2 regions of the Ureibacillus sp. MALMAid1270 genome follow, and region 1 is predicted to be linked to the other one. Evidence: riboswitches for the same ligand, from Rfam matches in the RefSeq annotation. Region 1 holds a riboswitch; the other holds the start of a gene.

What was found. A riboswitch is a leader RNA that binds a small molecule or an ion and turns the genes downstream of it on or off. The one in region 1 is predicted to bind glycine.
Region 2: another riboswitch for glycine. It lies ahead of ACOQFO_RS14090 (amino acid permease); the one in region 1 lies ahead of gcvT (glycine cleavage system aminomethyltransferase GcvT).

What each region holds. Positions count from the first base shown of each region.
Region 1 is NZ_JBMIRP010000097.1:84,110-87,845, forward strand. Features, by position in the region: gene comGF (competence type IV pilus minor pilin ComGF) at 1-246, shown strand, start outside; gene ACOQFO_RS15800 (shikimate kinase) at 439-951, shown strand; glycine riboswitch at 1,082-1,254, shown strand; gene gcvT (glycine cleavage system aminomethyltransferase GcvT) at 1,493-2,596, shown strand; gene gcvPA (aminomethyl-transferring glycine dehydrogenase subunit GcvPA) at 2,618-3,736, shown strand, end outside.
Region 2 is NZ_JBMIRP010000095.1:81,723-85,458, reverse strand. Features, by position in the region: gene ACOQFO_RS14100 (aldo/keto reductase) at 1-408, shown strand, start outside; gene ACOQFO_RS14095 (VanZ family protein) at 405-905, shown strand; glycine riboswitch at 1,171-1,247, shown strand; gene ACOQFO_RS14090 (amino acid permease) at 1,509-2,852, shown strand.

The DNA.
Region 1 (3,736 bases):
ATAAAAGTAACAGGAAATGAAGATAAAATTGAAATTACCTATCTAGGCGACAGAGATAGTATACAAATTAGTCAATTAAGTGATGTTATTAGAAAACAAGTTCGAAATGTTGGAAACGTTCCTTTGTTAATAGGTATTCAAAGATTGAAATTTGAATTTCAAGAACCTGAGCTAAAGGTAATGGTTAAATACCCAAACGGAATCGTAAAGGAGAGATCATTCTTTGTTCAAATACATGAAGAATGAGAATGGTAGTGGATTTCTAATTGCAATTTTTTTATTGTTCGTTTGCCTTACGTTTATCGCATACTATGTACAATCATTTCAATCGCAAATAAATATTTATAATTCATTGGAATTCGTCAATGTTCGTGCTACGATAAACTTACTAGCAGAAATAAATAGCAAATAAGTCTCATGCAGTAAAGTAGGTGGAACATGCGGAAAATATATTTAGTTGGTTTTATGGGATCAGGGAAATCAGTAATAGGACGAAGATTGAGCTATTTCCTAAGACTCCCGTATTACGATATGGATCGTGAAATTGTAAGACAACAAGGAATGTCCATACCCGAAATATTTGAGAAGTATGGAGAAGAATATTTTAGAAAATTAGAAACTGATTTTTTGCTTAATTTTCGAGATGAAGCCTGTATTATTTCAACAGGTGGAGGCGTTGCCGTTAATGAAGAAAATCGTAAAATAATGCGAAGAACTGGTTTAGTATTCTTTCTAGATGCGAATTTTGAAGATATTTATAAGAGAGTAAAAAACGATAAAAATCGACCAATCGTACAAAAATCGACTAAAAATGAATTAGAGCAATTGTATTTTAGTAGAAAAAAATATTATCACCTAGCAGGGCATATAAGAGTGTTAACAGAGAATAGAAGTATTCGTCAAATCGTTGAGTATATTGCCTTCCAAGTTAATCGGTTAAAAGGCGAATAATGTCGTACTTAAGAATTATATTGTTCGCTTTTTGTCTAATTTTAAAAAAAGATTGGCTTTTTCTCCGGTTGAATGTTAGGATATAGACTGTAAATAATGTTTTGTACATTGAATTTTGAATAGTGTGCGGATGAATGTACGTGGAGAGAACGTGAACATAATGTTATTCCTTTGAATGTGGTAACGCTGATTAGAATTTTTTCAATCATCTGACATTCTAACCAAGGAATCATGAGATTAGCGTCGCCGAAGGAGCAAGTAGTGATCTATGAATCTCTCAGGCAAAAAGACTCGTACAGGACGCGTCTCTGGAGAGTGCTGTTATTTCTTCTATAATGGATAACTTAAATACATTGTAATGTAAATACAGCCACCAAAGAGGAAAGCTTAGTTTCACAAAAAGTCTAACTAGGTGTAACTTTCAGGTGCAAGGACAGAGGATTCCTCGATTTTTGAGGGATTCGTCTGTCCTTTTTTTATGAATCTCTCAAAGTTGTCTACTAAACATTCAATGTAATGATTATCTAAAGGGGGATTTACTGTGGAAACCAATTTAAAACGAACACCATTATTCGAAGAGTATGCAAAATCTGGTGGAAAAACAATTGATTTTGGCGGTTGGGAATTACCAGTTCAGTTTTCTTCTATTAAAGAAGAACATGATGCTGTTCGTAATCGTGCAGGTTTGTTTGATGTTTCACATATGGGAGAGATTTTTGTCGAAGGCAATGATGCCCTTAATTACTTACAAAAATTATTGTCGAATGATATTTCTAAAATTCAAATCGGCGGTGCACAATATAATGCTATGTGCTATGAGAACGGCGGAGTAGTGGACGATTTAATCGTTTATTTCCTTGAAGAAAATCGCTATCTACTATGTGTTAATGCAGCTAATATTGAAAAAGATTACGACTGGATGATTAGTAACGCAGAAGGTGACGTAACAATTACAAATAAGTCATCTGAGTATGCTCAAATTGCACTTCAAGGACCATTATCTGAAGAAGTACTTCAAACTTTAACAGAAACTGATCTTTCTGAGATTAAATCTTTCAAATTTAAAGATAATGTTGATGTTGCAGGTAACAATGTACTAGTTTCTCGCAGTGGTTACACAGGGGAAGATGGTTTTGAATTATATGGTATACCTGAAGCGATTGTAGATTTATGGTCAAAAATTTTAGAAGCTGGTAAAGACAAAGGAGTAATTCCTGCTGGTCTAGGTGCTCGTGATACATTACGCTTTGAAGCTGGTTTACCACTTTACGGTCAAGAATTATCGAAAGATATTTCACCATTAGAAGCTGGTATCGGATTTGCTGTAAAGTTACAAAAAGAAAGTGACTTTATTGGTAAAAAAGCTTTAATAGCACAAAAAGAAGCTGGATTACCACGGAAACTTGTTGGTGTTGAGATGATCGATAAAGGTATTCCTCGCCACGGATATAAGGTTTTCAAAGATGGAGTTGAAATCGGTGAGATTACAACTGGTACTCAATTACCATCTACAAAACGAAATGTCGGTTTAGCATTAATCGATTCAAAATTTACTGAGCTAGGGCTTGAAGTAGAAATTGAAATTCGAAATAAACGAGTATTAGCAAAAACGGTAGCAACACCTTTTTATAAACGCGCTAAATAAAAGGAAAGAGGGTATTAATACATGGTACATCGCTATCTTCCGATGACGGAAAATGATAAAAAAGAAATGCTTGAAACTATAGGAATTCAAAGCATCGATGAGTTATTTGCAGATATCCCTGAAAAAGTTCGCTTTAAAGGATTACTAAACATTCCTGAGGCGAAATCAGAGTCAGCATTACTAAAAGAATTGAAACAACTTGCTTCAAAAAATAGTGATACAGAAACGAATGTATCATTCTTAGGAGCTGGTGTATACAATCACTATAAACCTGTTATCGTTGATCATGTTATTTCAAGATCTGAATTTTATACTGCTTATACACCATATCAACCTGAGATTTCACAAGGTGAGTTACAAGCTATTTTTGAATTCCAAACTATGATTGCTGAATTAACTGGTATGGATTTAGCGAACTCTTCAATGTATGATGGGGGAACTTCATTAGCTGAAGCCGGTATGTTAGCTGCTGCTCATACTAAACGTAAAAAGCTTTTAGTCTCTGAAGCTGTTCACCCTGAATACCGTGATGTAGTTGCTACTTATGCAAAAGGACAATCAATTGAAATCGTCATAATTCCAACAAAAGATGGGGTTACTGATGTAGAAGCATTAAAAGAATTGCTAGATAGCGATACTGCTGCAGTAATGGTTCAATATCCAAACTTCTTTGGTCAAGTTGAAGATATTAAAACAATTGGCGAACTTGCTCATGACGCAAAAGGCTTATTTGTTGTATCTTCAAATCCACTAGCTTTAGGGATTTTAACACCTCCAGGAAAACTAGGCGCAGATATTACTGTAGGAGATGCACAACCATTTGGTATCCCTGAAAGTTTTGGTGGACCATATTGTGGTTATTTTGCTACAACAAAACAATTAATGCGTAAAGTACCTGGTCGTTTAGTTGGTGAAACAGTTGACCATGACGGTCGCCGTGGTTTCGTTTTAACATTACAAGCTCGTGAGCAACATATTCGTCGTGAAAAAGCGACTTCTAATATTTGTTCAAACCAAGCATTACTTGCACTTGCTGCTTCAGTTGCTATGACAGCACTAGGTAAAAAAGGTGTTCAAGAAATGGCTAAGCAAAATATCGTGAAAACTCGTTTTGCGAAAAATGCTTTTGAAGCTGCTGGT
Region 2 (3,736 bases), on a different contig from region 1:
GCAGTCTCAAACATGATGCAATATAGTCTTCTCGACCGTAGACCAGAAGAATGGTTTGAATCTATTCAACAAGCGGGCACTTCAGTTGTTACACGTGGGTCGATTGCTAAAGGCTTACTAACAAATGAGTGGAAATCACGGGTTGAGCAATCGAAAGGCTATATGTCATATTCAAAAGAGGAATTAGTAGAAGTATTGCAAAAAATCGAGGAAGAATTTGGTGACATTCATGCAGCTGCACTTGCATTTAACCTTAGTCATCCAGTCATTGCTTCCACTGTCATAGGTGCAAGAAATGAAAAGCAGCTTCTTGATAATATTGCCGCATATAAAACAGCTCAACAGATAAAGAATGTAGAGCTACTAAAAAATATCGTTAAGCAAGACATGTACGAAGAGCACCGATGAAAAAATATTTATTACTTTTAGCGGTTGGGTTGCTCATACTTTTCGTATTTTCGAACACCACTTATGAACAGCAAACGCTAGTTCCATCATTAAGAACGATTTTAGCTGATCAACCTTTCTATGATTTGTTAAGCAAAATTGAACTTTCCTATTGGGGAAAAACCATTTCCGTAGAAACTCGTGGCTATTTTTACTTTATTGAATTCTTAATTCGAAAAAGTTTTCACTTCATTGGTTTTGGTCTATTAGCGAGCTTGTTTTATATAGTCTATAGAAAATTCAAATTAAAACTAGCTGTCATATACGCAATACTTACAACTTTTACTCTCGCCTGCCTTGATGAATACCGACAAACCTTTCTTGCTGGTAGAACAGGCGCTTTCCAAGATGTTTTGCTTGATACAACTGGGGCTATTACTTTTATTGTTATATTAAAAATACTATTTTCATTAAGAGAATATATCAAAAATAGAAAAATGAACTCAATGACGAACTGACAATTTTTTGTCAGTTTTTTTATGTTTTCGGTTGGAAGTATCGATTTCTCTCACTATTCTTATTTATTACATTATTCACTGTTTCACCCTATTGCAATTCTTTTATGTACTTGTAATTACTTTACTAGAAGCATTAAAATAGTTTCGTAGTATTGTAAGTTTGATAAATAACTGTTATATTCACTATAAATTCAATTGCAAGGTGAGTTGTACAATTGAATTCAATTACATATAGTGCGATGAAGGCTATGGGGGGACTATAGCTGGAGCAATTTCTGGAGAGTTCGCATTACGCGACGCCGAAGGGTTCACAATCTCAGGCAAAAGGACAGAAGCTAGAAACGAATATTAAATGAAATGATGCATTTACATTTATTTATTCCTCTTCTTCGACTTTTCAGAGATGGTATCCTACCATCTCTTTTTTTATTTTCTTGGAGGGACATTGGGGACAGGCTTTCTGTCCCAGTTCTTGTTTGCGACACAGGGGGGTCACATCATAAATGTCCAATTAGGATACAGAAATCGTGAATCCATCAGAAATGCATTGTTTAGTAATATTAGCAGCAAAATAGCAAATCTAATATTTTTGGAGGCATTCTAATGGCACAGCAAGAGTTAAAACGAGAATTGAAAAACCGACATGTTCAATTGATTGCTATTGGTGGAACGATTGGTACAGGTTTATTTTTAGGATCAGGAGCAGCGATAGAAAAAGCCGGTCCGTCCGTCCTATTTGTATATTTAATCATTGGTGTGGCGCTATTTTTTGTAATGCGCTCATTAGGTGAAATGTTATTATCAAACTCACGCTATTCATCTTTTACAGATTTCGCTACAGATTATTTAGGTGACTGGGCAGGATTTATCACAGGATGGACTTACTGGTTTTGTTGGATTATGACTGCTATGGCAGATATTATTGCGGTTGGTGTTTATGTTCGACACTGGTTTGACATTCCTCAATGGATCCCTGCAATCCTATGTTTAATAATTTTATTAGCCTTGAATTTATTAACTGTAAAATTATTTGGAGAGTTAGAGTTTTGGTTCGCTATTATTAAAGTAATTACGATAGTTGCATTAATAATTATAGGAATTGTGATGATTATTACTGGATTCCAAACAGATACAGGCTATGTGTCAGTTTCAAATTTATGGGAACATGGTGGTTTCTTCCCGAATGGTATTTCAGGATTTTTATTCGCCTTCCAAATGGTAGTATTCGCATTTGTAGGGGTTGAATTAGTAGGGGTTTCTGCAGCTGAAACTGCGGATCCACAAAAAAATATTCCATCAGCGATTAATAAAATCCCTGTCCGCATCTTGCTATTTTATGTCGGAGCGATTTTCGTTATTTTATCTATCAACCCATGGACAGAGTTAAGTGCAGCAAATAGTCCATTTGTACAAGTGTTTACTTTGGTTGGGATTCCAGTAGCGGCTGGTATTATTAATTTCGTCGTCATTACATCTGCAGCTTCTGCCGGGAACAGTGGTTTATTCTCCACTAGCCGCATGATGTTTAACTTAAGTAAAAATAAACAAGGTCCAAAAGCATTCTCCAAGTTAAATAAAAATCACGTACCTGGAAATGCATTGATTGTTTCAGCGATCGTTGTTTCTGTTGGGGCTTTATTAAGCTATTTAGTACCTGAATCTGCTTTTAGCATTGTTACAACGATTAGTGCGATTTGTTTCATTTGGGTGTGGAGTATCATTTTGATTTCTCATTTAGTTTATTTGAAAAAACGTCCAGATTTACACAAAAAATCACATTTCAAAGCACCACTAACACCGTTCATTAACTATGTGGTACTAGTTCTATTCGTGGTGATTTTGGGAATTATGTTTGTTTCCGATGATACAAGACCGGCTTTACTGCTTACGCCGATTTGGTTTATTTTGTTGTTCTTTATTTATGGAATGAGGAAAGCAAAGAAGTAGTTTGTGAGGAATGGAATGAAGTATGGAGAAGCGTTTGTGCGCTTCTCTTTTTTGTTTTGTGGACGGATTGGGTGCGAAGTGGACTTCTATGTTACCTTTGAGGTGGAATTGTGAGCTGTTTGGGCACTGAGTACGGTTCTATGTTGCCTTTGAGGTGGATTTTCGGGATGTTTGGGCAGTGAGAGCCGCTCTATGTTACCTTTGAGGTGGATTTCGGGTCGATTTGGGCACAGAGAACGGGTCTATGTTACCTTTGAGGTGGATTTTCGGGCTGTTTGGGCACTTAGAGCCGCTCTATGTTACCTTTGAGGTGGATTACGGGTCGATTTGGGCACTTAGAGCCGCTCTATGTTACCTTTCAGGTGGATTTTCGAGCTGTTTGGGCACTGAGAGCCGCTCTATGTTACTTTTGAGGTGGATTTTCGAGCTGTTTGGGCACTGAGAACCGTTCTATGTTACCATTCACATGGATTTCGGGTCGATTTGGGCACAGAGAAAAATGATAATGGACAAAACCCAACCTTTTCCATCGAAATGTATCCAATAAACTGTTTCTTATGGATACTTCAACCTCTTTTTCACCAAGTTTTGTCCATTAACCCGCTTCATATGGACATTCCACCTTTTTTTCAACCTGGTTTTGTCCATTAACCTGCCTCTTATGGACACTCCACTAACTTTTCCAGCAAGTTTTGTCCATTAACCTGCCTCTTATGGACATTCCACTAACTTTTTCACCAAGTTTTGTCCATTAACCTGCCTCTTATGGACATTCCACTATCTTTTTCACCGAGTTTTGTCCATTTACTCGCTTGTAATGGACATTCCACCTACTTTTCAACCTGGTTTTGTCCATTAACACACTTCTTATGGACATTCCACTA